2 regions of the Aeromonas enterica genome follow, and region 2 is predicted to be linked to the other one. Evidence: riboswitches for the same ligand, from Rfam matches in the RefSeq annotation. Region 2 holds a riboswitch; the other holds the start of a gene.
The links. A riboswitch is a leader RNA that binds a small molecule or an ion and turns the genes downstream of it on or off. The one in region 2 is predicted to bind thiamine pyrophosphate.
Positions count from the first base shown of each region.

Region 1: another riboswitch for thiamine pyrophosphate. It lies ahead of thiB (thiamine ABC transporter substrate binding subunit); the one in region 2 lies ahead of thiC (phosphomethylpyrimidine synthase ThiC).

Region 1 is NZ_JBSTYL010000041.1:1,128-17,254, reverse strand. It holds gene ACW5XD_RS23015 (MJ1255/VC2487 family glycosyltransferase) at 1-300, opposite strand, end outside; gene ACW5XD_RS23010 (phosphatase PAP2 family protein) at 297-800, opposite strand; gene ACW5XD_RS23005 (TetR/AcrR family transcriptional regulator) at 927-1,550, opposite strand; gene leuA (2-isopropylmalate synthase) at 1,958-3,532, shown strand; gene leuB (3-isopropylmalate dehydrogenase) at 3,535-4,620, shown strand; gene leuC (3-isopropylmalate dehydratase large subunit) at 4,654-6,051, shown strand; gene leuD (3-isopropylmalate dehydratase small subunit) at 6,064-6,663, shown strand; gene ACW5XD_RS22980 (transglutaminase domain-containing protein) at 6,857-7,786, shown strand; gene ACW5XD_RS22975 (PilZ domain-containing protein) at 7,889-8,179, opposite strand; TPP riboswitch at 8,272-8,362, shown strand; gene thiB (thiamine ABC transporter substrate binding subunit) at 8,417-9,397, shown strand; gene thiP (thiamine/thiamine pyrophosphate ABC transporter permease) at 9,394-11,001, shown strand; gene thiQ (thiamine ABC transporter ATP-binding protein) at 10,988-11,683, shown strand; gene ACW5XD_RS22955 (PhoH family protein) at 11,768-13,138, opposite strand; gene ACW5XD_RS22950 (TSCPD domain-containing protein) at 13,347-14,030, opposite strand; gene ACW5XD_RS22945 (adenosylcobalamin-dependent ribonucleoside-diphosphate reductase) at 14,040-16,127, opposite strand, start outside.
Region 2 is NZ_JBSTYL010000003.1:349,294-365,420, reverse strand. It holds gene rimK (30S ribosomal protein S6--L-glutamate ligase) at 1-2, shown strand, start outside; gene ACW5XD_RS05805 (sensor histidine kinase) at 178-1,389, opposite strand; gene ACW5XD_RS05800 (response regulator transcription factor) at 1,433-2,101, opposite strand; gene ACW5XD_RS05795 (hypothetical protein) at 2,192-2,608, shown strand; gene ACW5XD_RS05790 (hypothetical protein) at 2,696-3,169, shown strand; gene ACW5XD_RS05785 (aryl-sulfate sulfotransferase) at 3,206-4,735, opposite strand; TPP riboswitch at 4,822-4,935, shown strand; gene thiC (phosphomethylpyrimidine synthase ThiC) at 5,212-7,245, shown strand; gene thiE (thiamine phosphate synthase) at 7,242-8,816, shown strand; gene ACW5XD_RS05770 (HesA/MoeB/ThiF family protein) at 8,806-9,579, shown strand; gene thiS (sulfur carrier protein ThiS) at 9,576-9,788, shown strand; gene ACW5XD_RS05760 (thiazole synthase) at 9,790-10,557, shown strand; gene thiH (2-iminoacetate synthase ThiH) at 10,614-11,798, shown strand; gene ACW5XD_RS05750 (AIPR family protein) at 12,336-14,111, opposite strand; gene ACW5XD_RS05745 (GNAT family N-acetyltransferase) at 14,356-14,898, opposite strand; gene ACW5XD_RS05740 (GNAT family N-acetyltransferase) at 14,931-15,368, opposite strand; gene ACW5XD_RS05735 (Vat family streptogramin A O-acetyltransferase) at 15,499-16,127, opposite strand, start outside.

The sequences.
Region 1 (16,127 bases), on a different contig from region 2:
ATCGCTGATCACCAGATCGTAATCGCGGCAATCCAGGGCCCGCATGTCCTGCCAAAAGCACAGCGGCGAGAGCCCCTTGAGGGTATGCCAGCCTGAGATGGCCCCCTCGTGACTGACGAAAGTGATGCCGGCGAAAGTACGATAATCGCCGAATTCGGCCATCTCAAAATAATTGTCTGCGGGGCGACCGCTGAACATGTAGTCCACCTCCAGACCACGGGCACGCAGCGCCCGCGCCAGAGTGCGACTGCGGCTGATGTGACCGTTGCCTGTGCCCTGTACCCCAAATAGTATCCTCATCCCTGACTCCAGCCGAGCGCCAGCAGGGCGCAGCCACCACCGAGCAGGGCACCGGCCACCAGATCACTCAGGTAGTGCACCCCGAGCAACAGGCGTGATGCCCCCACCAGCGCGGCCCAGACAAACAGCAAGGGCGCCCAGAGCGGGAAGCTGGCGGTCAGCACAGTCGCCATCAGGAAGGCGGCGGCGGTATGACCGGAGGGCAAACTGTAACGATCCGAAGGGGTGATGAAGACCGGCAACCCTATCGGGCGCTGGCGTTTCAGCAGGTTCTTGAGCAGCAAATAGAGCGGCAGTTCGATGGCGAATGCAAGCAAGGCCACCCCCACCAGCTCGCGTTCGGCCTCCCCCTGCCACCAGAGCAGGGCTGCCAGCACGGCGTAGAGCGGGCCGTCACCTGTGCGGGAGATGAGCCGGCTGATCCTGGCCTGCGGCCGGTTGTAGGCGTGGAGCAGACAGATGCGGCACACCTGCAGGTCCCATTGCTGGATCTTGTTCATAACCCCTCCTTCCCTGAAGTCTCTGTGCAGACTAGGGCGACGAGGTGACACTTGGTTGAACAGGGGATAACAGATTTATGAAAAAAGGGCCGAACGGCCCTTTTTTACGACAAGCGTGGCAAATGATCAGTTCAGGGTGCCGCGCAGACCGTTTTCCATCAGACGGCAGTTGTGATCCGCCAGACGGGCCATGAAGTGTTCATCCACGGTCAGGCCAAATACCTGCTCGTAGAGATCCTTCATCACGAACGGTTGCCACATCATGCTGAGGAAGGAGATCTTCAGCATCTCGGGATCCAGGTTGTCACCCAGTTCACCGTTGTTCTTCATGGACTCCAGCAAGGCGTCAAACTGGGGCAGTTGGCGCTCCAGCAGACGATTCAGCACAAAATCCCGACCCGGGCTCTTCTCGGTCGATAATGCGCTGGAGATGGCGGAGGTCAGTTCGCTGTTGGGAGCCATCACCTGATAGTAGGTGTTGAGCAGATCATTGAGGCTGCGATTGCCGGTCTCATCATGCCAGGCCTGGTCAAGCGGCTCGGCCACATCGCCCAGCACAGCCTTGTAGAGGCCCTCTTTACTGCCGAAGTAGTAATGGATCATCGCCAGATTGGAGCCAGCCAGCTCGGCGATCTCGCGGGTAGTGACCTTGCTGTAGGGCGTATTGAGAAAACGCTCACGAGCAGCGGAAAGCAACTTGTCACGAATGTCAGAACGTCCGACCGGACGACCAGGTCTACGTTTTTCCATTGAATACCTCAGATAATTCAGCAAAAACTGATAAGTCGATCTGATTGCGCAGGTGATCGAGTACAGCAGGAATGACCAGATAATCGGGCAAGGGCCGAATATGGGACAAGTAAATTTGCACACCTTTACAATTCGATTAAATAAACCAGCGGATTGAACCTGTGAGTCCGGGTTGACACAGCATAAAAATCTCGATATTGGTAAAGCGTTATCGACTGGAAGGATTTGAGTCATCATGCCTATTGCCGCTCCGCTACTACTACTCTCCCTAATCGCGATCAGTCGCGCGGGATCCTTGTAGCCGGGCTCAGGCATAGCCGGAATTTACAAAAACCCGTGCACCCTGCACGGGTTTTTTTATGCCGCCGCAGGATGCACGTCACCGAACTTAGGAAGAGGGAAGTCACATGTCAGATAGGGTCATCATATTCGACACCACCTTGCGTGATGGTGAGCAGGCCCTGGCGGCCAGTTTGACAGTCAAGGAGAAACTGCAGATAGCCCAGGCGCTGGAGCGGCTCGGTGTTGACATCATGGAGGTGGGATTCCCGGTCTCCTCCCCCGGTGATTTTCAATCGGTGCAGACCATAGCCCGCCACATCAAGAACAGCCGGGTCTGCGCCCTGGCCCGCGCCCTGCCCAAGGATATCGATGCCGCCGGCGAAGCCCTGCGGGTCGCAGAGGCCTTTCGCATCCACACCTTCATCTCCACCTCCTCCATCCACGTGGAGAGCAAACTCAAGAAGAGCTTCGAGGATGTGCTGGAGATGGGCATCAGCGCCATCAAGCATGCCCGCCGCTACACAGACGATGTGGAGTTCTCCTGTGAGGATGCGGGCCGCACCCCGATTGATAATCTCTGCCGCATGGTCGAGGCCGCCATCAAGGCGGGCGCCCGCACCATCAATATCCCGGATACCGTCGGCTACACGGTGCCGACCGAGTTCTCCGGCATCATCCAGACCCTGTTTAACCGGGTGCCGAACATAGATCAGGCCATCATCTCGGTGCACTGTCACGACGATCTCGGCCTCTCGGTAGCCAACTCCATCGGAGCCGTGCAGATGGGGGCCCGCCAGATTGAGTGCACCATCAACGGCATCGGCGAGCGGGCAGGCAACTGCTCGCTGGAAGAGGTGGCCATGATACTGAAAACCCGCGCCGATCTGCTCGGGGTGCACACCAACATCCGCCACAGTGAAATTCATCGCACCAGCGCCCTGGTCAGCCAGCTGTGCAACATGCCGGTGCAGCCGAACAAGGCCATCGTCGGCGCCAACGCCTTCTCCCACAGCTCCGGCATCCATCAGGACGGCGTACTCAAGGCGAAAAACACCTATGAAATCATCACCCCGGAGAGCATCGGCCTGACCCAGAACAACCTCAACATGACCTCCCGCTCCGGTCGCCACGTCATCAAGCACAGAATGGAATCCATGGGCTACGCCGAGAGCAGTTACGATCTCGACGACCTCTACGGCAAGTTCCTGACCCTGGCCGACAAGAAGGGCCAGGTGTTCGACTATGACCTCGAAGCGCTGGCCTTCTTCAGCCAGATCCACGAGGAGCCCGAGCACTTCAAGCTGGAGTATCTCGGGGTCCAGAGCGGCAGCTCTGTGCTCGCCACCGCCTCGGTGAAATTGAAAGTGGGTCAGGAGACCATCAGCGAAGCGGCCACCGGCAATGGCCCTGTGGATGCCGTCTACCAGTGCATCAATCGCATCACCGGCTACGAGATCCGCATCGACAAGTACGAACTCAAGGGCAAGGGGGAAGGCAAGAATGCCCTCGGCCAGGTCGATATCGTCGCCGAATACAAGGGCCGCAAATTCCACGGCATGGGCCTGGCCACCGACATCATAGAGTCCTCGGCCCAGGCGTTGATCCATGTGATCAACAGCATCTGGCGCGCCGATCAGGTGGCCGAACAGATGGAACGCAACGTCACAAAAACAGACAAGATCAATACGGAGAGTGTGTGAGTATGAGCAGTTATCGGATCGCAGTGTTGCCGGGTGACGGCATAGGCCCGGAAGTGATGGCCGAGGCCGTCAAGGTGCTGGAAAAAGTGCAGGCCAGATTCGGCTTCGCCCTCGAGTATGATCGCCACGACGTCGGCGGCATCGCCATCGACAACCACGGCACCCCGCTGCCCCAGAGCACCATCAAGGGCTGTGAAGCGGCCGATGCCGTGCTGTTCGGCTCGGTCGGCGGCCCCAAGTGGGAGCATCTGCCGCCAAACGATCAGCCGGAGCGCGGCGCCCTGCTGCCCCTGCGAGCCCACTTCAAGCTGTTCTGCAACCTGCGTCCGGCCCGCATCTACACAGGTCTGGAGCAATTCTCCCCGCTGCGCGCCGACATCTCGGATCGCGGCTTTGACATCGCCTGCGTGCGCGAGCTTACCGGCGGCATCTACTTCGGCCAGCCCAAGGGGCGTGAAGGTGAAGGAGCGGATGAGAAAGCGTTCGATACCGAGGTCTATCACCGCTTCGAGATCGAGCGCATCGCCAAGATTGCGTTCGAAACGGCCCGGGTACGCAAAGCCAAGGTCACCTCCATCGACAAGGCCAACGTGCTCGCCTCCTCCATCCTGTGGCGCGAGGTGGTGACGCAAGTCGCCAAGTCCTATCCCGACGTGGCCCTCAACCACATGTACATAGACAACGCCACCATGCAGCTCATCAAGGATCCGTCCCAGTTCGACGTGCTGCTCTGCTCCAACCTGTTTGGTGACATCCTCTCCGACGAGTGCGCCATGATCACCGGCTCCATGGGGCTGCTCCCCTCCGCCAGCCTCAACGAAGCGGGCTTTGGCCTGTTCGAGCCTGCCGGTGGCTCGGCGCCGGACATCGCCGGCAAGGGCATTGCCAACCCCATAGCCCAGATCCTCTCCGCCGCCCTGATGCTGCGCTACAGCCTGGGCCAGGAAGCCGCCGCCCAGGCCATCGAGCAGGCCGTTGCCCAGACTCTGGCAGAGAGTTACTTCACCGCCGACCTGCATCAGGCCAGCGCCCGCCATCCGGTGCAGAGCACGTCCGAGATGGGCAGCCAGATCGCCATCCGGATCTGAGCCGCACAACAGATAACAAGGAAGAGAGAAGCAATGGCCAAGACCCTCTATCAGAAAGTATTCGACGCCCATGTGGTGCGTGAAGTGGCAGGCGAAACGCCGCTTATCTACATCGATCGTCACCTGGTGCATGAAGTGACCAGCCCGCAGGCATTCGACGGCCTGCGCGCCATGAAGCGCCCGCTGCGCCGCCCGGATCTGACCTGGGCCACCATGGATCACAACGTCTCCACCACCACCAAGGACATAGCCGCCTCCGGCGAGATGGCCCGCATCCAGATGGAGACGCTCGCCGACAACTGCAAAGAGTTCGGGGTTCGCCTCTACGATCTCAACCACAAGTATCAGGGCATAGTCCACGTGATGGGCCCCGAGCTCGGCATCACACTGCCCGGCACCACCATAGTCTGCGGCGACTCCCACACCGCCACCCACGGCGCCTTCGGTTCGCTGGCGTTCGGCATCGGCACCTCGGAAGTGGAACATGTGATGGCGACCCAGACCCTGAAGCAGGGCCGCGCCAAGACCATGCGCATCCGCGTCAACGGCAAGCTGAGCGATGGCATCAGCGCCAAGGACGTGGTGCTGGCCATCATCGGCAAGGTCGGCCATGCCGGCGGTACCGGCTATGTAGTGGAGTTCGCTGGCGAGGCCATTGCAGGCCTCTCCATGGAAGGACGGATGACGGTGTGCAACATGGCCATAGAGCTGGGTGCCAAAGCCGGCATGATAGCCCCCGACCAGATCACCATCGACTACATCCGAGGCAAGGAGTTCGCCCCCAAGGGCGAGTCACTGGAACAGGCCATCGCCTACTGGCAGAGCCTCAAGAGTGACGAAGGCGCCAGCTTCGATGCCGACGTGGTGCTGGACGCCGCCGACATAGCGCCGCAGGTGACCTGGGGCACCAACCCGGGCCAGGTGATCGCCGTCAATGAACCCATACCTGCACCGGAATCCTTCGCAGATCCGATGGAGCAGCAGTCTGCCCGCAAGGCGCTGGCCTACATGGACCTGCAGCCGGGCCAGAAGCTCACCGATGTCGCCATCGACAAGGTGTTCATCGGTTCCTGCACCAACAGCCGCATTGAGGACTTGCGCGCCGCCGCCGCCATCGCCCGTGGCCGCAAGGTGGCCACCGGGGTACAGGCGCTGGTGGTGCCGGGCTCAGAGCAGGTCAAGGCCCAGGCCGAAGCCGAGGGACTGGATAAGATCTTCCTCGAAGCAGGCTTCGAGTGGCGCCTTCCCGGCTGCTCCATGTGTCTGGCCATGAACAACGACCGGCTGCAACCGGGGGAGCGCTGCGCCTCCACCAGCAACCGCAACTTCGAAGGCCGCCAGGGCCGTGCCGGCCGCACCCATCTGGTGAGCCCGGCCATGGCCGCCGCCGCCGCCGTCACCGGCCGCTTCGCCGACATTCGCGCACTGTAAGAGGGAGTTCACATGACAGGTTTCAAGCAACACAAGGGGATCGTCGTCCCCCTCGACAGCGCCAACGTCGACACCGATGCCATCATTCCCAAGCAGTTTTTGCAGAAGGTGAACCGCATCGGCTTTGGCAAGCACCTGTTTAATGACTGGCGCTTCCTGGATGATGCCGGCCTGCAGCCCAACCCGGCGTTCGTGCTGAACCAGCCGCAGTTCGCCGGCGCCAGCATCCTGCTGGCCCGTGAGAACTTCGGCTGCGGCTCGAGTCGCGAGCACGCCCCCTGGGCGCTGGCGGATTACGGCTTCAAGACCCTGATCGCGCCGAGTTTTGCCGACATCTTCTACGGCAACGCCATCAACAACGGTCTGGTGCCGGTGCGCCTGAAAGAGGAAGAGGTGGAGGCGCTGTTCCAGCTGGTTGCCGCCCACCCAGGCCTGCAGATCGAGGTGGATCTGGAGGCCAACCAGGTGCGAGCCGGTGAACTCAGCTTCGGCTTCGAGATCGACGAGTTTCGCCGCTACTGCCTGCTCAACGGGCTGGATGCCATCGGCCTGACTCTGCAGCACGAGGCGGCCATCAGCGCCTTCGAGGCCAAGCAACCGAGCTGGATCTGAGCGGCCCCCTCACAAGCTCAAGGCCGCCCTCGGCGCCTTCGAGACTGTGCAAGAGAGCCGAGCTGGATTTGACGCGCCAGCGGCAATAAAACGAGTAGAATCAACAGGGAGCCTTGGATCCCTGTTTTATTGTCCGGCTACGCCGCCCACCACGCATGGCTGGCCATCACGGCGCCACAGAGAGGAAACCTTGATGAAGAGAACGAGCAACATCCTCCTGCTCTGCTGCCTGTGGTTCGCGCTCCCGGCCAGCGCCGGGCAGACCTATTTCAACAGCCACGGCGGTCAGCTCAACGTCGGCTGGCAGGACAAGGATGGCAAGGCGCAGCAGCTCACCTACCGGCTGGAGTCAGGCAAGTTGCCGCCGCTCATCGCCTATCGGCCGACCCGCATGCAGGAGGACGTGTTGCAGAGCCTGTTGCAACAGGCAGCCACCGAATTCCCCGAGGTGCAGATCGCCCTCTCCCGTCCCGACATGGAGCTCAAGATCAAGGGGCGCCAACCAGAGCAGGTCAACAAGGCCATGGGCTGGCTCACCCAGCAACGGGACAAGCTGGAATCAGAGTGGCTCAAGCAGCACTACTTCCAGCCCTTCACTCCGTCCGATGGCATGCCGGCCATCAAGCAGGATCATGTGCGCATTGCGTTGGAGAGTCGCAGCGAGCTGGCGCCGCTGGCCGAACAGCTCAAACAGGCGGGCACCACAGAGACGGAGGCTCGCCAGAAGACGGTGGCCCATATGCTCGACTTCGTGCAGGCCATCCCCTATCAGCTGCTCGACAGCCAGTCGGGACGCTCGGGCAAGGGCTTCTTAAGCCCGCGCCAGGTGTTGGAGCAGAACCGGGGGGATTGCGACAGCAAGGTGACCCTGATGGCAGCCATGCTGGCTCAGCTCTTTCCTGAATTGAAACAGGCCATGGTGTTCGTACCGGGTCACGCCCTGCTGGGGGTGGCCCTGCCCGCCAACCCGGGTGAGGCGACCCTGAGCTGGGAGGGAGAAACCTATCTGTTGATGGAACCGACCGGCCCGGGTCAGTTTGCCATGGGCCAGATCGCATCGACCAGCCAGACGCTGGTCGATAGCAAGCAGTTGAGCGTTCAGCCGGTTCGCGCGGACAAATAATACCGCCCGTTGGGGCCGTCATGAAAACAAGGGGAAATACGCCAGAATGAAATCGACCAGCACGGGGCTGGTCGATGCATGACGAAGAGCATGACGGGCCGGTCAGGCTTGGGATTGAAACTCGATGGCCAGCAGCAGGCCCTCTTCCTCTTCCAGTACCCGAATGATGCGGGCCTGGGCCTCGAACGGCGGCAACAGGTTGTTGTTGGTTGCCAGACTGACCCGGATGGGCTGGCTGACATCGAGCCGATGCTCGGCGACGGCGATCCCCATGCCATTGGCGCTGAGATCCCGACAGATCCCCTCCAGCACTTGCTGTTGCTGGACGACGGTGACGGGGGCGTTGATTATCATGCGCTGGAAGGCGCGTCTTTCCTTGGTACTGGTGATCACGCGAACATCCTCTGTTGTGCTGACGCCATCTCGGCGGCCCGCAGGAACAATTGTGCTGGCCTCCCCCCAAGAACGTTAATACAATGCGGTTCGTTTCTCAAACGGGGTGCGGTTTACCGCTGAGATTATACCCGTGTACCTGATCCAGATAATGCTGGCGGAGGAATTTGAGGCATGGCGCTCATTTTTTGCGCCCTCATCCGCTGGCACCTCATCATTAACAGGGAGTGCCACTTGATGAAAACCCTGCTGCTGGTCGCCACCAGCCTGCTCAGTGCCCAGTCCTTCGCGGCCGATACCCTCACCGTTTATACCTACAGCTCCTTCACCGCCGAATGGGGACCCGGTCCCAAGATCAAGCAGGCGTTCGAGAAAGAGTGCGGTTGCAACCTCAACCTTGTGGCGTTGGAAGATGGCGTCGCCATCCTCAACCGGCTGCGGCTGGAAGGCAAGCACAGCAAGGCCGATCTGGTGCTGGGGCTGGATGATGCCCTCATCAGCGAAGCCAAGCAGAGCGGCCTGTTCGCCCCGCACACCACCAGGCTGGATGGCATCAAGGTGCCGGGCGGCTGGCAGGATGACACCTTCGTCCCCTATGACTACGGCTACTTCGCCTTCGTCTACAACAAGGACAAACTCAAAGCGCCCCCCAAGAGCCTGAAAGAGCTGGTAGAACGTCCGGATATCAAGGTGATCTATCAGGATCCCCGCACCTCCACGCCGGGTCAGGGGCTGATGCTGTGGATGAAGTCGGTCTACGGGAATGAGGCGCCGGCAGCCTGGGCTGAGCTTGCCAAAAAGACGGTCACAGTCACCAAGGGCTGGTCCGAGGCCTATGGCATGTTCCTCGATGGGGAAGCGGACATGGTGCTCTCCTACACCACATCCCCCGCTTATCATCTGATTGCCGAGCACAAGCCCCAGTATCAGGCCGCCGCCTTCGAGGAGGGACACTACCGTCAGGTGGAAGTGGCCGCCAAGCTGAAAAGCGCCAAACAGGGCAAGCTGGCCGACCAGTTTCTGCAGTTCATGATAAGCCCCGCCTTCCAGCAGGAGATCCCTGCCGGCAACTGGATGTATCCGGTGACAGATGCGCCGCTGCCCAAGGGTTTCGAGCAGATGATCACAGTCAGCAAGCCGCTGAGTTTCACCAGCGATGAGGTGGCTGCCAATCGCAAGAACTGGATCCGCGAGTGGCTGCAAGCCGTCACCCAGTGAGCGCTCGCGTTCGTCCTCTCTGGTGGCTGCCAGGTAGCGCAGCCACCCTGTTGATCCTGCTATTATCTCTGGGGCCGCTCATCGCCCTGTTGTGGCAGGCTGGTTCGCTGGCCCCCCGTACCCTGCTGGCCGATCCCTATCTGCGCCATGTGCTGGGCTTCAGCCTGGGACAGGCGCTGCTCTCCACCCTGCTGAGCCTGGGGCTCGCCATGCCGGTGGCAAGAGCGCTGGCGCGGCGCCGTTTCATCGGCCGCCGCCTGTTGCTCAAGCTGTTTGGCCTCTCGCTGGTGCTGCCGGTCATCATCGCCATCTTCGGCATAGTGGCGGTGCACGGCAAACAGGGCTGGCTGTCGCAGCTGTTGCGCGGCCTGGGGCTGGATCCCGGCAACTACCTGTACGGCCTGTTCGGCATACTGCTGGCCCACGTCTTCTTCAACATGCCGCTGGCGGCGCGCCTCATGCTGCAGAGCATAGAGAGCATACCGGAATCGAGCTGGCGTCTCGCCAGTCAGCTCGGCATGCGCTCCTCACACATTTTTCGGCTGCTGGAGTGGCCGCTCATTCGCGGCATCTTGCCCGGTCTTGCCAGCCTCATCTTCATGCTCTGCTTCACCAGCTTCACCACTGTGCTGGCACTGGGGGGCGGGCCCAAGTCCACTACGCTGGAAGTGGCCGTCTATCAGGCGTTGCGCTTTGACTTCGACCTCGCTACCGCTGGTGGGCTGGCGCTGGTGCAGTTGATCCTGACCGCCACCCTGCTCCTGCTGCAACACAAACTGCAGACCACGCCGGCCAGCCGGATCAGCAGCCATCGCCCCTGTCTGCGACCGGATCGTCACCAGCCGGGTACCAGACTGATGGACAGCGCTGCCCTCACTCTGGGGCTCGCCGTCTTCCTGCCACCGCTGCTGGCGATCCTGGTGGCCGGTTTCAATCCCGGCCTGCTGACGGCGCTGGCCTCGGCGCAGCTGTGGCAGGCCAGCGGCCAGTCGCTGCTGATTGCGCTGGCGGCTGGCACCCTTGCCACCCTGCTCGGCAGCGGTCTGCAGCTCACCAGCCGTCACCTGCGGGTACGAGCTCGCAAGCGGCGGGCCGCCGCCCTGTGGGAAGCCAGCGGCTCCATGATCCTGATGATACCGGCAGTCGTGCTGAGCACCGGCCTCTTCATCATGTTCATGCCCTTTACCGATGTCTTTGCCCTCGGCCCCTGGCTGGTGGTACTGGTCAACGCCCTGATGGCGCTACCCTATGTGTTGCGCACCCTCTCAGCCCCCATGCAGCTGGTGGTACGCCAGTACGATAGGCTGGCCGACAGCCTGGGAGTGAGCGGGCTGCATCGCCTGCGGCTGGTGGAGTGGCCTCTGCTGCGCCGTCCGATGGCGCTGGCGATGGCGCTTTCCATGATCCTTTCTCTGGGGGATCTCGGTGCCATCGCCATGTTTGGCAGCCAGGAGCTCACCACCCTGCCCTGGCTGCTCTATCAGCAGCTCGGCAGTTACCGGCTGACCGAGGCGGCCGCTACCGCCCTGCTGCTGCTCACGCTCTGCTTCTCCCTGTTCTGGCTGGTTGAGCGGGGTCTTGGAGGAAAACATGCTGAACATTGATCAGCTGGTCACCAGCTACCCGGACTGGCGCGTCAGCTTCAGCGCCACCCTGCCCAAGGGAGAGATCACCGCGCTGATAGGGCCAAGCGGGGCGGGCAAATCGACCCTGCTCGGCATGATCGCCGGTTTCGTGCCGGTGGAATCTGGCACCCTCAGCTTCGATGGCGAAGATCTACTGCCGCTGGGGCCTGCCGAGCGGCCAGTCACCACCCTGTTTCAGGATCACAACCTGTTCCTGCACCTGTCTGTATTCGACAACATCGCCATCGGCCTGCATCCTGGCCTGCGTTTGAGCCCTGCTCAGCGGGCACAGGTGAAACAGGCCGCAGAGCGGGTTGGCCTTGGCGACATGCTGGCGCGACTGCCGGAGCAACTTTCCGGCGGCCAGCAACAGCGGGTCGGGTTGGCGCGAGCCCTGGTGCGCGGCAAGCCATTGCTGCTGCTCGATGAACCCTTCTCGGCGCTCGATCCCGCTCTGCGCCGGGAGATGCTGGCGGAAGTGGCCCGCCTGGCCTGCGAGCAGGCAATCACGGTGCTGATGGTCTCTCACAACCCGGAGGATGCCCAGCTCATCGCCGATCAGGTGCTGTTCGTCGACGAGGGGCGCATCGCCCTGCAGGGCAAACCCGACATCCTGCAAAACAGCGATCACCCCGGCCTGCTGCGCTACCTTGGGCAATGACCCTGGGGCGCTGAACCGGCGACGGGATCAAAAAAGGGGAAGCCGCTTGGCTTCCCCTTTTTCATATGAAGACAGTCAGTTAAATCAGAGATTTTCCTCGGCGAAGGAGGCGAGCTTGCTGCGCACCACCCCGTTCAGGAAGATGTTGGCACTGCCGTCGAAATCCTTGAAACGCTCGACTATGTAGGTCAGACCCGAGGTCACCGGGCTCAGGTAGTTGGAGTCTATCTGGGCCAGGTTGCCGGAGCAGACGATCTTGGTCCCCTCGCCACAGCGGGTGATGATGGTCTTGATCTGGGACGCGGTCAGGTTCTGGCACTCGTCCAGCAGCACGAAGGTGTTCTGGATGCTGCGCCCGCGCATGAAGTTGACCGATTTGAACTGGATGTTGGCCTTCTCCATGATGTAGCTGAGCGAGCCGCTCATGTTCTCGTCCTGCTTGTGCAGCACCTCCAGGGTATCCGTCACCGCCGCCAGCCAGGGCATCATCTTCTCTTCTTCGGTGCCGGGCAGGAAGCCGATGCTCTCGGCAATTTCCGGAGTGTTGCGGGTGACGATCACTTTCTCGTAGATCCCCTTCTCAATCACCAGCTCCAGTGCCGCCGCCATGGCCAGCAAGGTCTTGCCGCAACCGGCCGGGCCGGTCAGGATCACCAGATCGATGTGCGGATCGAGCAAGGCATCGAGCGCCATGCCCTGATAGACGTTCTTGGGATGGACACCCCAGGCCTTGCGCGACATCAGCCGCTCGCGGCCCAGATCCTTTATGCGGATCTTGTGGCCATCGTTGCTCAATACCCTGGCGGCGAAGAAGTTCTCCTCGTCGAGCAAGTACTGGTTGACGTGAACCCCCTCCAGCAAGTTCGAGTCGATCACATGGACGGTATCGCGGCCATGGGTCTCGCTGTCACACTCGCCGACCCGCTCCCAGAAGCTGCCGGGCACCACCTGAAAGCCTTTGGCCAGCAGACGGATATCGTCGATCAGCTGGTCGCTACGGTAGTCTTCAACGTGGGCAAGCCCGGCGCCCTTGGCCTTGAGGCGCATGTTGATGTCTTTGGTGACCAGCACCACCTGGCGCTTCAATTCATGCTTTTGCAGATAGAGGGCCGCGTTGATGATGCGGTTGTCGGCCTCCTTGTCGGTGAACACCTCGGCATCCTGGGGCAGATGGTGGTCACTGAAGATGCAGATATTGCCACTGGCCTCGCCCGCAAGTGGGACCCCTTGGGTGATCTGATCCGGGGTCGCATCGCGGAATACGTCTTCCAGCGCACGAATGGCCACCCGCGCATCACGGCTGACATCCTTGTTGCGATCCTTGATGTTGTCGAGCTCTTCCAGCACCGTCATGGGGATGAGCACGTCATGCTCTTTGAAGGAGTAGATGGCGAGGGGTTCGTGAAGCAGAACGTTGGTATCCAGGATAAACAGCTTTCGGTCCGTATTGTCCATAAGCATCCTCCTTGGCACTGAAGGTGCCACGTGTGTGAATCTCAGATGTCATTGAAACCACACGCCCGTGACAGTTTTATTACCCCCAACGCTACGCCCGATTTTACTATCACGCAACAAATCGCGTGTACCGCCGGTGCGTTCGAACAGAAAAGCAGCAATGAAAAAGGCCGGCACCAAGACCGACCTGTTGCCTGCGGTCAATCACTCAACCGCACTTGGAATCGCCGCAGTTGAGGCAGGTCATGCAGCCATCCTTCAGCACGAGCGCCTTGCTGTGGCACTTGTAGCAGAGCGCCGCACTGGCCGGGAAACCACTGCCGGCCTGCGACTCTTCTGACGGTTGCTGGACTTGCAGTTCGGCCTGCTTCTGTGCCAGAAATGCCTGCTGATGCTCATCCAGCCTCGGCAGCTTGATCATGCCAATCTCGGTGAGATGGGTCTCGATCACGTTGCCAATTTCGGCGATAAGGGAGGGAACATACTTGCCCTTGTTCCAATAGCCGCCCTTGGGATCGAACACGGATCTCAGTTCCTCCACCAGGAAGGTGACATCCCCCCCCTTGCGAAACACGGCTGAGATGATGCGGGTCAGCGCCACTATCCACTGATAGTGTTCCAGACTCTTGGAGTTGATGAAGATCTCGAACGGACGGCGGGTTTCGTGAACCGTGCCCTCGTTGAGAATGATGTCGTTGATGGTGATGAACAGCGAGTGCTCGGAGACATGCTCCGGCGTCTTCAGCTTGTAGGTGGTGCCCATCAGCCGCTCCGGGCGCAGCACGGTTTCGTGCATATGCACCACGTCATCCTGCGGGGCCAGATCTTCCTGCGGCTCATCCCGGGTTTTCACCTTGTAGGCGACGATTTTCTTGTCGATCTTCTTGACCATAATCTGTTCTCAGAATTTACCGTAATAGCCTTCTTTCAAGGCGTCATAGAGGTTGGCGGCAGTGTGCAGCTCGCCATCGTATTCGATCTCTTCGTTCCCCTTGACGGAGATGACGGATCCATCCTCCAGAGTGAACTCGTACTGAGTGTTCTCCAGATCCTGCTCCTTCACCAGCACGCCCTGAAAGGCCTCCGGGTTGAAGCGGAAGGTGGTGCAGCCCTTGAGGCCGGAGTCCGAGGCATACATGTAGATGTCCTTGAACTGCTCGAACGGGAAATCGGTCGGCACGTTGGCCGTCTTGGAGATGGAGGAGTCAACCCAGCGCTGGGCCGCTGCCTGAATGTCCACGTGCTGGACCGGGCTGATGTCGTCGGCCGTGATGAAATAGTCCGGCAGACGGCTTGCCTCATCTTCGCTGTAAGGCATGGCGGCCGGGTTCACCAGCTCGCGGTAGGCAAGCAGCTCGAAGGAGTAGACGTCGACGCTCTCCTTGCTCTTCTTGCCCGGCTTGATGACGTTGCGGCTGTAGTGATGGGCAAAGCTCGGCTCGATACCGTTGCTGGCGTTGTTGGCCAGCGACAAGGAGATGGTGCCGGTCGGCGCTATGCTGCTGTGGTGGGTGAAACGACCACCCACCTCGGCCAGCTCGGCCACCAGGGCGGGATCCACTTCGGCAACCTGTTGCATGTAACGGCTGTAGCGTGCATGCAGCACCTTGCCCTTCACCTTGTCACCCAGCTTGATGCCATCGGCCGCCATCTCGGGGCGCAGTCGCAGCATCTTGCCGGTCACCTCGAACTCCTGCTCCATGATGGGAGCCGAGCCCTTCTCCCTGGCCAGACGCAGGGACTCCTGCCAGCCGGTCATGGCCAGCTCCTGGGATACCTGCTCGGTGAAGGCGACAGAAGCCGCAGAGCCGTATTTTATCTGCAGCATGGTGAGGGTCGAGCCGAGGCCGAGGAAGCCCATGCCGTGACGGCGCTTGGCTGTGATCTCCTCGCGCTGCCTGGGCAAAGGCAGCTGGTTGATCTCCACCACGTTGTCCAGCATGCGGGTGAAGATGGCCACCACCTTGCGAAACGCCTGCCAGTCGAAGGCAGCCCGCTCGGTAAAGGGGTCGCGCACAAACCGGGTCAGATTGACCGAGCCCAGCAGGCAGGCACCGTAGGGGGGCAAGGGCTGCTCGCCACAGGGGTTGGTGGCGCGGATCTCTTCGCAGAACCAGTTGTTGTTCATCTGGTTGACCTTGTCGATCAGGATGAAACCGGGCTCCGCATAGTCGTAGGTGGAAGTCATGATGACGTTCCACAGCTTGCGGGCAGGCAGGGTCTTGTAGACCTTGCAGGCGACCTGCCCCAGCGCGTTGATGACCACCCCTTCCTTGTTGGGCCAGTCGGCCCAGAACACCACTGCGGGATCGTCCAGCGCAATACCGTCCTGCTCCACCTCTTTGGCCGTGTAGGGGAAGATAAGCTGCCAGGGGGCATCCTCCTTCACCGCCTTGACAAAATCTTCGGCGATGAGCAGGGAGAGGTTGAACTGACGCAAGCGGCCATCTTCGCGCTTGGCCTGGATGAATTCGATCACATCGGGATGACGGATATCCATGGTGCCCATCTGGGCGCCACGGCGACCACCGGCTGACGAGACGGTGAAACACATCTTGTCATAGATATCCATGAAGGAGAGCGGGCCCGAGGTGTAGGCACCGGCACCCGAGACGAAGGCGCCGCGCGGGCGCAGGGTCGAGAAATCGTAACCGATGCCGCAGCCCGCCTTCAGGGTCAGGCCGGCCTCATGCACCTTGCCGAGAATGTCATCCATAGAGTCTTCGATGGTGCCGGAGACGGTGCAGTTGATGGTCGAGGTCGCCGGCTTGTGCTCGAAGGCACCCGCGTTGGAGGTGATACGCCCCGCCGGGATGGCGCCGTTGCGCAGCACCCACAGGAAGGGCTCATACCAGACATCAGGCTCGCGCTCCTGCTCGGCCAGAGCACGGGCAACTCGCTGGTAGGTCTCGTCGATGGAACCATCGATGGGGGCCCCATCCTTGCTCTTGAGACGATACTTGCTGTCCCAGATCTCGAGGGACGTTTC
Region 2 (16,127 bases):
GAGCCATTGACGGCTTGCAGCGTGGTATCAACACAAGGCGCCTTCGGGCGCCTTGTCGTTTCTGGGCTTTGCCCTTTTGGGCTCAAGCGGGAAGGTGTTTTCTTTTCCCTTGGGACGCTGGGGTGGGAATGAGGTGGCATCATTGCTTTATGCACACGGGATCTGCCCTGTGCCGCGTTACCCTCTCATCGCCAGTCTGGCGCTGAACACGCCATCCTCCAGCCGGGTCTCTATCTGCCAGCCCAGCTTCTCGCAGATGCGCTGTATGATGGTGAGGCCGCAGCCGTAGCCCAGGATCTGATCCGGCGCTGCCGCGGTCGGGTTGCTGATGGTGAGGATCTGCTCCGCGAGCGTGATCTCGATATGCCCCTCGGCATAGCTCAGGGCATTCTTGAGCAGGTTGCCGAGCGCAATGGCGAGCAATGAGAGGGGGGCGTTCACCCCGCTCTCCTCATCGAGGTGCAGCCGGATATCCAGTGTCTCCCGCCGCAACAGCGGTGCCAGGCGCTCGAGCTCCCGGCGGATGAGCGGTGCTACCTGCTGGGGGGGGCGCTCCACCGCCTCCTTGCGGCCCAGCAGCAGGAAGGTCTCGGTGAGCAGCGCCATCTCATCGGCGGCGGCGCGGATGCGCAGGGTGGCGCGCGCGGCGGGGGCGGGCAGGTCCGTCACCTTGCCGAGCAGGGCGGCTGATCCCTGGATCACCATGTTGGGGGTGCGCAGCTCGTGGCTGGCGAAGCGGCTGAACTCCTGTTCGCGAGCGAACACGGCGGCCACCTCGTGCTTGCCGGTCAGCAGCGCCAGCTCTATGTCCCGCAGCTCCTGCCAGGGGGCGTCGGGCACGAAATCCGCCTGATCCGGCGTGAGATGAGCCACCCGTTGACGCAATCGCTCAAGGGGGCGCGTGATGTGGCGCACCAGCCAGATGCCGAAACCGATGCACGCGAGCAGCAGGGCCAGCCCAATCAGTCGGGTCGCCAGATGCAGTTGGTCTTCGTAAGGGTCAAGGTAGTCGTCTGCGTCGTCGTTGAATACCAGATAGAGCAGCCCCTCGCCGGACGGATGGGGCCGTACCAGGAAATGTTTGTCTTCATCCCCCAGCACATGTTCGTAGAAGCCCGGGCTCTGATAGGGCTTGAGCCAGGCGGGCAGCCGGCCGGCCTGGGTCCAGTAGCTGGAGAACTGACGCGGGCTGGGGGCGGGGGCCGCCATGCCGAGCCGCAGCCAGTCGTCGTTGTAGCGGGTCACCTCGGCTTCCAGCCAGTGACGCAAGCTCAGCTCCTCCATCTTGTCTTCAGCCACCACCATCAGCAGGCTGATGATGATCAGCAGCAGCATGCCGGCCCCGCTCAGGGTCAGGATCAGGCGACGGCGCAGTCTGGGCAGACTCATGACTGACTCCCTGCGTGCAGGCCAAGGATCTGCAGGACGTCCATCATGGCGTCACCAGCCGATAACCCTGGCCGTGCAGAGTCTCCAGCATGGGGGTGGCAAAGGGCTTGTCGAGGGCATTGCGCAGGGCGTAGATATGGCTGCGCAGGGCGTCGGAGTCCGGCTCCTCATCGCCCCAGACGGTGTCGAGCACCTCTTGCCGAGTGACCAGCGCGGGGGCCCGGCGGGCCAGCAGGGTGAGGATCTGGAACGGGATCTTGCCGAGCTTGAGCTCGACCCCCGCGCGGGTGGCGCGGCCACTGGCGGGATCCAGCGTCAGCTCGCCCACGCTGAGGGCCCCCATGTCGCTGCGGGGGCCACGCAGGGCCAGCGCCTGCAGCCGCACCTCCAGCTCTTCCATGGCGAAGGGCTTGACCAGATAGTCGTCACCACCGGCCCGGAAGCCCGCCAGCTTGTCATCCAGACTGTCGCGGGCAGTGAGAAACAGCACTGGGGTGGCGACCCCGTCGGCTCTCAGCTGCTCTACCGTGCGCAGGCCATCCAGGCGCGGCATCATGACATCCATGATGATGACGTCGAAACGCTGCTGCGCCAGCAGTTGCAGTGCGGCCTGACCGTGATAGGCACAGTCCATCTTGTGCCCCGCCAGCTCCAGGTAATCCATGATGGTTTCCGCCACCTGGGGATTGTCTTCCACCACCAGTATTTTCATGTTTTGATCTCCTGGTTTTGACCGGCATTTCACGCTCGTCTCACACTGGACAAGCCATCCTGTGTGGCAGTGTAACCCCGAGGATCCCCGATGAAGAAGTCTCTCTGCGCGCTCTTGCTGTTTATCTTGTTGCCGCTTGGCACCGCGCAGTCGGCCGAGTTCAAGTTGACCGGTCGCACCACCTGGCAGCTGGGCCAGCTGATGGTCAACGGCATTCCCTTCACGCTCGATGAAGGGACCCGCTTCAAGGACGGGTTGAACGAGGATGGTCTCGGTGGCACCTGGGTCGATCTGGAAGGGGTGATAGAGGGCGGGCTGAGGGTGATCCGTGAGGTGGAAGCTCTGGAGGAGAACGATGAGATGGAGCTGGAAGGGCCGGTCGCACAGGGACGTATCTGGGGATATGTCACCTCGGATGACAGCCTGGCCCCCTTCGAAGGCCGCTGGCTGGAGCTGGAGTGCAAGTTTGACGGCATGCGGTTGAGTCGCTGCCGCGAGGACGACTGAACATAAGCGTCATTTGTCTACCGGCAAAATGGCCTGCTCAGATCCATAGTTAAACCTCCACATGAGTTTGACCATGGGCTTATTGCTATGACGCGCACCTCCCTTCTGTTGCTGGCACTGCCGCTCTGCACCCTGGCCGCCGATGGCGAGCTCTGGCTGGTGGAACTGGAACACAACGACGGCATTCGCCTGCAGTTTCAGGGCGCCGAGCTGGAGCTGGGCAGTGCAAGTCTGAGCGGGGTTCGCCACACAGGGGAGCTCAGCCCCGGCATGCGGCTTGCCATCCTGAGTCGCAACGGCGTTGCCGAGCATATTCGCCTCACGGATATTGCGCTAGAGTCCGCGTCGGCCAGCCACTGGCGACGGGCAGAGGCCCCTTTGCTCGCGGTGGCCGGTCACTCGCTGCAATTGCAGGGGTTGGGCACAATCATATTCGATGCCGGTACCCGCTGGCTCAACGGCGGTCCCGCCGATCTGCAACCGGGTCGCCAACTGGTGCTGAGCCGCGATGAAACGGGCCGGGTGATCGAGATCCTGATCCCCAATCCGGAAGATGAATAGATAGAGCAGCGCCATCGGGGAGCGCTGCTCTTCCTGTCACTGGAAGTGAATGTTTTCCAGAGGGATCTGGATGGCATTCCAGGATGTAGCGCAGGGAGTCGGGCTTGGATAGGTGAACTCGAACAGTTTCTGTTTATCCTTATTGAGCCCCTGAATGATGACGCGGCTTCTGTTGTCGGCAGCGGCATAGTTGATCAGAAAGTCACCTTGGGCAGACAACTTGTCTTCGTAGATGCTGGAACAGATGTCGGAATAGATACCGTCATCGAAACTCCAGGCCACCTGAGCCGTCTTGTTCTGGTTGTCGATATCGAAAATGGCGGTTTGGCTGGTGACGAGGTCTATGCCAGTCGGGGTGCCTGCAGGATTGTTGAAACTTCTTCTCCCATTGTTGAACAACATCAGTTTTCCATCTTTGGTCATGGAGATGGCATGTTGTCCTATCGGCGTCTGCCCGGAGGAGAGTGACAAGGCCAGCTTTTGCAGGGAGGGGTAGGAGTACCAGTGTTTGGTTTCATCCCCCAGCAACCAGATGATTTTTCCTGTGTTGTAATCCAGCTTAACGACAAAATTTTCGCGGCTGGAGACTAATAAGGTGTCATCGGCAGGATCGTAAGTCGCTGCGTTTATATGGAACCAATCCACGCCATCTCGGACAAAATTGCTAGGGTCATCTCCTTCCTGCAGCATATATTCAGAGAATATCTTACCGAGATCCCATTCTTTTATTATTTCGCCCTTGCTGTCTATTTCACTTAAAAATGATTCTATTTTAAATGCTCCTCCGGCAGTGCCATCCAGTTCAATCAATACACCCACTTTTCCTTGGTCAATATTATGGTGAAAATAGGCATCACTACCCATTGATGTTCCATCAACAGTGAATGAATCTGTTTTTCCATAGAGGGATAAGACATCTATAGCTTTGCTTTTTGTACTGCCAGTCAGGAAGTTATTGTCCATGAAAACAGATGAGCCTGAAGCCATTTTTATATCAGCATCCCAACGAACCTCACCATCTACATCCATTATGATGGGCGATTTTTTTGACCCTTTTAGATAAAAATAACTGTAGCTAGGAGTCGAGCTCGGCTTGATGCTAATACCAACGCTGTCATAAATACCTATGCTGTCTATATAGTCTGCAGTTATCATCGTCTTTTGAAATGCGTAGCTACTGGTATCAATAAACTGAATATTGACTTTTACTTCATTGGGATAAGCACTATATAAACCAAAGATGGGGAGCTGGATCCTGTTGTTAGCAGCATCGTACAGGCCATTTGCTACAAGATATTGCCAATCATAAGTGGCTGTTACTGGTTTGGCATAATTGCCATCTTTTGGTCTGATGGTGAACGAGATTTTTTGTATTTTGCTGCTGTCCAACCCGGACAGATCCAGTGCCGAAATAAAAACGGAGTCATGCATGTCATTTTCAACAACTTGGGTTGCAGGATCATAACTGAGCTGTTCAGCCAGTGTTTTTCTGTTGTCACTACTGCCATTGCAACCGTACAGCCCGAGAAAGATAAGGCTGAGCAAAAATGATTTTTTTATGCGCATAATGAACACCATCCCTGTGTTAATGAACCGCCCAAGTGTAGTGAAAAATTCATGGTTGAGTAAATAAACAGGCCGTATATACTGGCGCCATCTTGTCGGAGTGCCGACCGTCGAACGACGCGAGGCTGAGACCGTTAATTCGGGATCCGTGGAACCTGATCAGGCTAGCACCTGCGAAGGGAAACAAGGGTAACTTGCGGGTTGCCGCGCCGGGGGAAGGGACAAGCCTCTCCCGCTCATCGAAGGGATCACCCGAGATGGGTCAGGGCGCACAGGAGGGAGTCTGTCCCGTCCGGTTGTCCATCCTTGGAGCATCTTGCCCAAAGCAGGACAACAGGAAAGCGGCAGAACAGCACAGCGGAGATCCATCCCGCACTCTCCCTCCTGACGTGAACACCCCGCCGCAAGTTCATCTTCTCCTCGAACTCCAGACAAGCAAACACCCATAACTTCAACCAGTTAATGAGAGTTTTGCTATGTCTACTTCCGTATCATCCGCCACTGAACAGGCCGTATCCGAGCAGGCTGTTTCCGAACAGCGCAAGCCAGCCCCCAGCCGTCGCGAGCAGCGCGCCAGCGCCCAGCGCTTTATCGACAACCTCAAGGGGATGGCCCACCCCAACTCCAGCCGCATCTTCATCGAAGGTTCTCGCCCCGATATCCGGGTGGGGCTGCGTGAAATCGCCCTGGCCGACACCCTGGTCGGCGGCAGCAAGGAGAACCCGCAGTTCGAAGCCAACGAGCCGGTCCCCGTCTATGACACCTCGGGTGCCTATGGCGATGAGCATGCGGTCATCGACGTGCGTCTCGGTCTGCCACGCCTGCGGCAAGGCTGGGTGCTGGAGCGGGGGGATACCGAGGAACTCGATGGTCTCAGCTCCGCTTTCACTCAGGAGCGCCTCGCCGACGAGGGGCTGGATCACCTGCGTTTCGATAACTTGCCCAAGCCCCGCCGCGCCAAGCCGGGCCGCCGGGTAACCCAGCTGCACTATGCCCGTCAGGGGCTGGTCACCCCAGAGATGGAATTTATCGCCATCCGCGAGAACATGGGCCGCGAACGGGTGCGCTCAGAGCTGCTGCTGCGCCAGCATCCGGGTCAGGGTTTCGGCGCCCGCCTGCCCGAGAACATCACCCCCGAGTTCGTGCGCGATGAGGTGGCCGCCGGCCGCGCCATCATCCCCAACAACGTCAACCACCCGGAAACCGAGCCCATGATCATAGGTCGCAACTTCCTGGTGAAGATCAACGCCAACATAGGCAACTCGGCGGTCAGCTCCAGCATCGAAGAGGAGGTGGAGAAGCTGGTGTGGTCGACCCGCTGGGGCGCCGACACCGTCATGGATCTCTCCACCGGTCGCAACATTCACGAGACCCGCGAGTGGATCCTGCGCAACAGCCCGGTGCCCATCGGTACCGTGCCCATCTATCAGGCGCTGGAGAAGACCAACGGCATCGCCGAAGACCTCACCTGGGAGCTGTTCCGCGACACCCTGCTCGAACAGGCCGAGCAAGGGGTGGACTACTTCACCATCCATGCCGGCGTCTTGCTGCGCTACGTGCCCATGACCGCCAAGCGCCTCACCGGCATCGTCTCCCGTGGTGGCAGCATCATGGCCAAGTGGTGCCTGTCGCACCACAAGGAGAATTTCCTCTACCAGCATTTTCGCGAGATCTGCGAGCTGTGCGCCGCCTATGACGTGGCCCTGTCGCTTGGGGATGGCCTGCGTCCCGGCTCTGTCTATGACGCCAACGACGAAGCCCAGTTCGCCGAGCTGCACACCCTGGGCGAGCTCACCAAAATCGCCTGGGAGTACGACGTGCAGGTGATGATCGAGGGGCCGGGCCACGTACCGATGCACATGATAGAGCGCAACATGACCGAGCAGCTGGAGCACTGCCACGAGGCGCCTTTCTACACGCTGGGCCCGCTCACCACCGATATCGCGCCGGGTTACGATCACTTCACCTCCGGCATAGGCGCCGCCATGATCGGCTGGTATGGCTGCGCCATGCTCTGCTATGTCACCCCCAAGGAGCACTTGGGGCTGCCGAACAAGGAGGACGTGAAGCAGGGTCTCATCACCTACAAGATCGCCGCCCATGCCGCGGATCTTGCCAAGGGGCATCCGGGTGCCCAGATCCGCGACAACGCCATGTCCAAGGCGCGCTTCGAGTTCCGCTGGGAGGATCAGTTCAACCTGGCGCTGGATCCCGAGACCGCCCGCGCCTACCACGACGAAACCCTGCCTCAGGAGTCAGGCAAGGTGGCGCACTTCTGCTCCATGTGCGGCCCCAAGTTCTGCTCCATGAAGATCACCCAGGACGTGCGCGACTACGCGGCCAGCCTGGAAGCGGTCGAGGTGAAGCTGGTGGGCATGGATGGCCAGCAGGAGCGGGTGGTGGCCCAGGTCGAAAGCGGCATGGCGCAGATGGCGGAGACCTTCAAGGAGAAGGGGAGCGAACTCTACCATCAGGCGGCGGCCCTCAAACCGGCACGGGAGGAGGCATGAACAGCCGACCCATCGTCTGGACCATAGCCGGTTCCGACTCGGGGGGCGGCGCCGGCATTCAGGCCGATCTGCACAGCATGCACAGCCTGGGTGTGCACGGTTGCTCCGTCATCTCCGCCATCACGGCCCAGAATTCGGTGGCGGTGAAGATGGTCGACCCCGTGCTGATGCAGACCTTCTGCGCCCAGATCGACGCCCTCGGCGTCGATCTGCCGCCGGCGGCCATCAAGATAGGCCTGCTGCCGACCCGGCTCCATGTGGAGGTGCTGGCCCGGCGGCTCGATACTCTGGCGGCGCCTTTTGTGGTCTACGACCCGGTGGCGATTGCCAGCACGGGCACCCCCATGGCCGAAGCCAACATGCTGGCGGCGGTGCGTGAGCAGCTGCTGCCGCGTCTCTCCCTCATCACTCCCAACGGCCCCGAGCTGGAGGCGCTGACCGGCATTCCCGCCAGCAGCCCTGAGCTGGTGCGGGCGGGGGCGGCGCGACTGCGCGAACTGGGCGCCCGCGCCGTGCTGGTCAAGGGCGGCCATCTGGGCTGGAGCGACGAGCTCTGCCTCGATTACTACCAGGACGAGCACCGCGAGTTCTGGCTAGGGGCGCCACGCCTCGACACCCGCCACGGCCACGGCACCGGCTGCTGCTACGCCAGCGCCATCGCCGCCGTGGTGGCGCAGGATCACCCGGTCGATGACGCCATCACGCTGGCGCGCGCCTACCTGCAGCAAGGCTTGGCGGGGGCACAAGGGGTGGGGGCCGGCCCTGGCCCCATAGCCCATCTCGGCTGGCCGACCAGCCTCGCGCACTTCCCCCGCGCCGTATTGGCGGGGTCGAGCCTGGATCGCCGCTTTGGTCTCTATCCCCCTAGCGAGGCTCGCCTGCCCGATGGCCCCTTCGCCCGGACAGAGCATCGGCTCGGCCTCTATCCTGTGGTGGACTCGGTCAAGTGGCTCAGGCGCCTGCTGGGGCAGGGGGTCAAGACCATCCAGCTGCGCATCAAGAACCTGCCCGCCGCCCAGGTTACGCCAGCGATAGCCGAGGCGGTGGCGCTCGGTCGCCGCTTTGGTGCGCGGCTCTTTATCAACGACTATTGGCAGCAGGCCATAGCCGCCGGTGCCTACGGCGTGCATCTGGGGCAGGAGGACATGGAGACGGCAGATCTCGCCGCCATCCAGGCCGCCGGCCTGCGCCTCGGTCTCTCCACCCACGGCTACTTCGAGCTGATGCGGGCCCGGGAGCTGGTGCCCTCCTATATCGCGCTGGGTCATATCTTCCCCACCAACACCAAGCAGATGCCGTCCCGCCCGCAGGGGCTGGTGCGGCTGCAACGCTATCGGGCACTCATGTGCGACTGGCCGACGGTCGCCATCGGCGGCATCGGCGAGGATCGCATTGCTGCGGTGCAGGCAAGCGGGGTGGGCAGCATTGCTCTAGTGTCTGCCATCACGGCCAGCGACGACTGGCAGGGGGCCACCGCCCGACTGCTGGCGGCCGTGGGGGCGGGGGATGAGCCCTGCTCTGCGCTTACCCATCAGGCCATCACGCAGCAGGAGGCCGATCATGCTCTCTGATGCTGAATACCTGCGCTACGGCAGGCAACTGATGCTGAGCGAAATCGGCGAAGCGGGGCAGGCGAGGCTGAAAGAGGCATCCGTGCTGATCATCGGCCTCGGTGGGCTCGGCTCGCCGCTGGCGCTCTATCTGGCCGGAGCCGGGGTGGGCACCTTGTGGCTCGCCGACGGCGACGTGGTGGATTCCAGCAACCTGCCGCGCCAGATCCTGTTCGATTCCGAGGCAGTCAATCGCTCCAAGGCCGAGCTGGCCCGCGAGCGGTTGGCGGCCCACAACCCCCATGTGGAGCTGATTGCCATCAATCAGCGGCTCGATGAGCAGAGCCTGCCAGCCTTCGTGGCCGAGGTGGATCTGGTTGTCGACTGCTGCGACAACCTCGCCAGCCGCCACGCCATCAACGCCGCCTGCGTGGCTCATAACAAGCCCTGGATCTCGGCCGCCGCCGTCGGCTGGCAGGGTCAGCTGATGGCGCGAGCCGCCCCCGAACAGGCCTGCTATGCCTGCCTCTATCCGCCGGACACCCGCATCACGGAAAGCTGCCAGAGCAGCGGCGTCACAGGCCCTCTGGTCGGCGTGATGGGCGCCTTGCAGGCGCTGGAAGCCCTGCATCTGCTGCTGGGCAAACCCAGCCCGGTGGCGGGCACCCTGCGCCGTTTCGATGCCCTGACCCACGAGTGGCAGACCCTGGGGTTGTCCCCCGATCCCGCCTGCCCAGTGTGTGGCGGCGTCACCCTTGCCCAGCCCATGGAGGATGCGCAATGAAGATCCGATTGAACGACAGCGAGCTGGTGCTGACGACCAGCCCGGATAACCAGATCAGCGTGGCCGAGCTGCTGGCGGCCCGCGAGGTAGCCCCGCAGGGGGTGGCGGTGGCCCTCAACGGCGCCGTGCTGCCCCGCAGCCGCTGGCCAGACACCCGACTCAATGACGGGGACCAGATCCACCTTTTCACTGCCATCGCCGGAGGCTGAGATGCTGACCATAGCCGACCATGAATTTTCGTCCCGCCTCTTTACCGGCACCGGCAAGTTTGCCCGCCCGGATCTGATGGCGGCCGCCATCGAAGCAAGCGGCTCCCGGCTGGTGACCATGGCCATCAAGCGCCTGGACCCCGGCAAGCGCCACGACGACATCCTCACCCCGCTGCTCAAGCTCGGGGTCAAGTTGCTGCCCAACACCTCGGGCGCCAAGACGGCCGCCGAGGCGGTATTTGCCGCCCATCTGGCCCGGGAGGCGCTGGGGACGAACTGGCTGAAGCTGGAGATCCACCCCGACCCCAAGTACCTGCTGCCCGATCCCATAGAGACGCTGAAAGCGGCCGAACAGCTGGTGAAAGAGGGTTTCGTGGTGCTGCCCTATTGCGGGGCCGATCCCGTGCTCTGCAAGCGACTGGAAGAGGTGGGCTGCGCCGCCGTCATGCCGCTCGGCGCCCCCATCGGCTCCAACCAGGGGCTGGTGACCCGGGATTTCCTCGCCATCATCATCGAACAGGCGCGGGTGCCCGTGGTGGTGGATGCGGGGATAGGGGCGCCAAGCCATGCCGCCGCTGCCTTTGAGCTGGGTGCCGATGCCGTGCTGGTCAACACCGCCATCGCCGTGAGCCGGGATCCGGTCGCCATGGGCCGCGCTTTCGCGCTGGCCTGCGAGGCCGGTCGCAGCGCCTATGAGGCGGGCCTCGGCGCGCGCGGCCTGCAAGCCAGCGCCTCCAGCCCGCTCACCGATTTTCTGGAGGCCTTATGAGCCTGAGCACTGGGCAAGACTCGGTGGCGATGGCCTCTCTCGCCCCGATTCCCGAGATGGATGGGATCCGCTCCCCTCTGCCTGTGGGAGAGGGGGTGAGGGCCGCGGCTGAGACAAAGGAAGCAAGCTTTGTCGAGCGTTGGCGCGAGCTGGAGTGGGACGATATCGGCATGCAGATCCGCGCCAAGACGACCCGGGATGTCGAGCGGGCGCTGGCCAATCCACGCCGCACCTTGGCCGACTTTATGGCGCTGATCTCCCCGGCCGCCGAGGCTTATCTACCCCAGATGGCCCAGTTGGCAGAGAGTCTCACTCGCCAGCGTTTCGGCAATACGGTGGGCTTCTATGTCCCCCTCTATCTGTCGAACCTCTGTGCCAACGACTGCTCCTACTGCGGCTTCTCCATGAGCAATCGCTTGAAGCGCAAGACGCTGGATGCAGAGGAAATTGAGCGGGAATGTCTGGCCATCAAGGCGCGCGGCTTCGACAGCGTGCTGCTGGTGACCGGCGAGCACGAGAGCAAGGTGGGCATGGCCTATTTTCGTGAACACTTGCCGCAGATCCGCCGCCATTTCAGCGCGTTGGCGATGGAGGTGCAGCCCCTGTCGCAGGCCGATTACGCCGAGCTCAAGACCTTGGGGCTGGATGCCGTCATGGTCTATCAGGAGACCTATCACGCCCCCAGTTACGCCCGTCATCACCTGCGCGGCAACAAGCAGGATATCGACTGGCGGCTCGCCACCCCGGAGCGGCTGGGCAGTGCTGGCATCGACAAGATAGGGTTGGGGGCGCTGATCGGCCTCTCATCTGATTGGCGCGCCGACAGCTATTTCGTGGCCGAGCACCTGAGCTGGCTCGAGCGCCACCACTGGCAGAGCCGCTATTCGCTCTCCTTCCCGCGCCTGCGCCCCTGCACCGGCGGCCTGCAGCCCGAGGTGGTGATGTCGGACAGGCAGCTGGTGCAACTTATCTGCGCCTGGCGCCTCTTCTCGCCAACGCTGGAGTTGTCGCTGTCGACCCGAGAGTCGCCTGCGTTTCGCAATGGCGCCTTGCGCCTCGGCATCACCCAGATGTCTGCGGAGTCGCGCACCCAGCCGGGCGGCTATGCGGAAGGGGACAAGGAGGAGCTGGAGCAGTTCGCCATCCACGACGACCGATCTCTCGGTGAGGTGGCCGATGCCGTCCGGCAGGCTGGGTTGCAGCCGGTGTTCAAGGACTGGGAGGCGTTTTTGGGCCGATAGGGGCGGCCAGGCCCCCCTTTGCCGGTGGCTCCCGTGCGTCCAGCCAGACTCCGTGCCTGTGGCAAGCAGGCACGGCTGCGCCGTGCAATCGTAGGGTCGATTAGCCGGTAGGCGTAATCGTCCGTTCCGAGGAATGGTGTTGTCGGCAGGAGCCGTTGTGTGGTGGCACGGCCTTGCCGTGCAGGACGCGAGGCCGCTGGCCTCGAAGGGGTTTCGCCCGCCCTTCGGGCTTGGGCGAGTGACTTTGGAAAGACCCAAAGTCACCAAAGGTTTTCTCCCCCGCTTATTCGCCCGACTTGGTCGGGTTCCTTCGGCTCACCCGCTTGTCCGACGGCACGCGCCGACGGGCCATCCATGGCCCGGCGCCGCTCGCTCGACATCCTGTCTCGCGGTCTGGACAAACGGGCTCGCCTCAGCGAATAAGAGGGGGTGATCAAGATTGTGCCCGCCATAAATTCAGGAGAATTGTAGGGTGCAGTTCCATCGTTAACTACACCCGACGGCACAAATCCAATTATGCCACCAAGATGGATGTAGCTATATCTTCATTGCGCGTATGAATTCAGGGAACCAGTCAGGGAAGTTATCGCGAAACATATCCATATCTTCTCTAAAGCCCTCAATGGTTTCTGTTATTTTTACTCGTTGTGACAATCTGTTTTCAGTCGCAGGTAAAAGTCGCCCTGTCCGCTTTATTATTTGTTTTATTACTGGTTCCCATAGGCTTATAGCCTGAGCCCTAGTAATGTTTTCTTGAAATGAAATAGAGTATCTATTTGGTATTGGTTTATTGGTAATCATCTCTATAATAGAGGATATGGCATGTATGATTATGAAATTTACGCCCGGTCTGCTAAGAAACTCGGCTTTAGGTCTATCTTGTTCTAACAGAGTGTTGTGGCGATTTAAGTAAGCGATTTCTGATTTTATTTTAAGAATAGCTTCGTACAGACTGTAAATGAAAATAACATGCCTTGAAGTTATGGTTTTGTTGAATGAAACCCCATAAAGTTCATCTTTCTCCCAAATTTCAGTTTTCTGATGATAACTACTTGTAGGATGACCATGAAACGCCATTAATATTTGCGCTAGCGATTCTGGGTCAATCAATATGCGCTTTTGCGCGGCAGATAGGTTTTTTCTAAGCCCCCCGCTATAGTAAACATCTGTGATTGTTTCAAATTCAGCACGCAAGCGAGTTTGAATTTCATCACCAGACCTAAAATCAGACGCTAACACTTTATTCTGGGAATTGTTTGCAAGAGTTATTTTTCTTATTTTATCATCGTCATTAACTTTAATAAATCGAATGCCGACTTTAATGTTCAAATCAAGTTCTTGCTCAATTGTTGATAAGCAACCTGTTGTCTGAGCACCGTTAACGATCGAAATACCTGTAATTGTATTTAATCTTCCAAGAAGTTCATCTTTTTCATTAATGTTTATAACATCAAAGTCATGCACCAGAGCCGTTATACCATTATTACAAACAAAAAAGTCAGAAGGGGTTTCTAAAGCACTCTTTTTAATTTGACCATTTATTGCTTGATCTTTGTTATTGCTGCCCATATATGAACGGACATTTGCACTGAAAAGTTTATCCTCTCCGTATTTATCATAGAGTTGTTTTAAGAATGAAGCACTAATGCTGGTACTGAATGCTTTCCATCCGGCATTACTTGATTCTATAAATCCAGGATTATTTTCAGCATTTATTATATCGCTAATTAAAATAGCATTTTGTTGAGAGAGGTAAAAAAGGTCTAAATTCTCGAGGCCAATCTCAGCGGAGTCAATGATAATATTTCCTTTTCCTTGCCCTCTTAAGGTTGTTGTTGCTTGTGCACCAATCCCATCCATAATTCTTTTACATTCCGCAGTCTGTGGACAATTATGAACAAACCAGATGTGAATGGTTTTTATTTTGTCTAGATGAATGCACTCTCGTGCTTTTATTACTTGATTTTTAATCCTGTTTGGTATGTCGTCAATATTCATTGAAAATAAGGCGGTGACAGCATAGCTACTGTCTCTAGCTTTGTTAGGGCGAGCTCCCTGACTTCTAAAAGTTGGTGATTGAAATGATTGGATTACATATATTCTTGAAGAATCTTCATCAACAAAAAGAATATCTATATTCTCATCATCTCCCCCCTCGGTTATGATGTCAGGTGCAATGCTTGTTATATCTCCCACACTTCCATGTAGTTCAATGGCATAAAGCGCCGCATTTAAATTACCATGTGCCGCTAAATCTGTACGCTGTTGGAGAGCAGTCCAAAAATGACTGTTATCTAAATTTAATAATTCCATCACCACTCCTTTTAGTTACTTAAGTTCAATTTTAAAAATATAGAAAATACCTGTTGAAAGTCTTATATATAAATGAAAGTTATTTCTAATATTATAAGGGGAGTTTAAATTGAGCATTTTATATGCTTTTGATTTTATTGATAATAAAGGATGTTACATTTTGATTGGTTTTGTATGAAGCTGTTTTTATTGAAAGTGTGAGGTTGAGGCAGATATTTCTGGCATCCTGTTACGGATCCCGGATTCAGGAGTGACGAATAATCGAATAGATATTCGCATCAAGGGGCTGGTCATGAAGGAAGATGCGATTACTTGCCCGGCACTCAAAGGTGGCACCGGCTGCGATGGCAACCGCTTCGCTGGCGGTGTTGCCAACTCCCATCACGATTTCCAGCCGAAATAGACCTAACTGTTGAAAACCAAAGTCACTGAGCAGGGCGACTGCCTGTTGGGCGATGCCTTGGCCTTGTCTGGATTGCCTCACCCAATAGCCGATGTTGCCGTAGCGATGATGAGCTGCCAGCTGGTTGATGCCGGCGCCACCCAAGAGCTGGCCGGTGGCGGTACAGAAGAGACCCATGTCAAAGGCGCGTCCCGCCTCGCGATCCTGATCGCAGGTGGTAAACCATTCCAGCGCGCTGTCCCGAGTGAATGAGTGGGAGCACCAGCTCATCCAGATGCCGACCGTTTCGATGGATTCGTGTGCCGCGCGGACAAATTCATCGGCATCGCCCGGTTCGAAGGGGCGAATAACGAGGTTGGCATTGGCAAGTGGCTGGAATGTCATGGGTTGTCCTGCTTTTTCATGTGGATGAATGGTTAGGCCTTTTCGACGGCAACCTGCTTAAGCCACATGCCAACACTGGCAGGAGCCGTGAGCGAGAAACCGAATTGTTGATAGAGTCGCTGAGCCTGCCCATCTGCCAGCAAGCTGACATAGCCTGACTCCGGCACTTCGCGGGCGATATAGTCCGCGATCTCCGCCATGATCTTTTTGCCTACACCTTGACCCTGATATTCAGGCAGGACTGCAATATCAACGACTTGATAAAATGTCCCGCCATCTCCGATAACGCGGCCCATGCCGATTGCGGTCTGGCCGCAAAATATCTGGACGGCAAACAGCGTATTGGGCAGGCCACGTTCTGCGGCCTCAATAGTCTTCGAGCTAAGTCCCGCTGCTGTTCGAAGATAGCGATAGGTTTCGACGGGCGGCGTTGAGAGGACGACAGTGAAAGCGGGTGTTGGTAAGGTCATTCGGGTAACTCCATGTAGAGCCTGAATTAAGTTCGCATATATCACAATGGTCTGGGGGATTGATGTGTTCTCCCCAAGGTTGTACTGCGATCAGATGGGGAGGCTCTCCCCGACGCCTCCAGATGGACTGCTATAAACCCACCTTCTCCAATTCCGTAATATCTCCGCCGCTGATCAACGGCAAACTCCGGCTGATTTGCTCCACCGGCCAATTCCACCAGGCGAGGGCGTTGAGGCGCTCGATGGTGTCATCGTCAAAGCGGTAGCGGATCACCTTGGCTGGGTTGCCGCCGACCACGGCGTAGTCGGGCACGTCGCCGGTGACCACGGAGCGGGCGGCGATGATGGCGCCGTTGCCGACCCTGACACCCGGCATGAGCAGGGCCTCATAGCCAATCCAGACATCGTTGCCGATAACGGTATCTCCCTTGTAAGGAAGTGTGCCCGGTGCGGGGGCGGCGCTCTCCCAGCCGTTGCCGAAGATAAAGAAGGGGTAGGTGGAGAAGCCGGAGGTCTGGTGGTTGGCACCGTTCATGATGAACTTGACCCCACGAGCGATGGCGCAGAACTTGCCGATGATCAGCTTGTCGCCGATGAAGGGGAAGTGATAGAGGACGTTGCGCTCAAAGCCTGCCGAGTCTTCCGGGTCGTCGTAATAGCTGTAATCGCCCACCTCGATATTGGGCCCCTTGATGGTGTTCTTGATAAAGCACACCTGGGGGAAGCCCTTCATGGGGTGGGGGTTGGCGGGATCGGGTC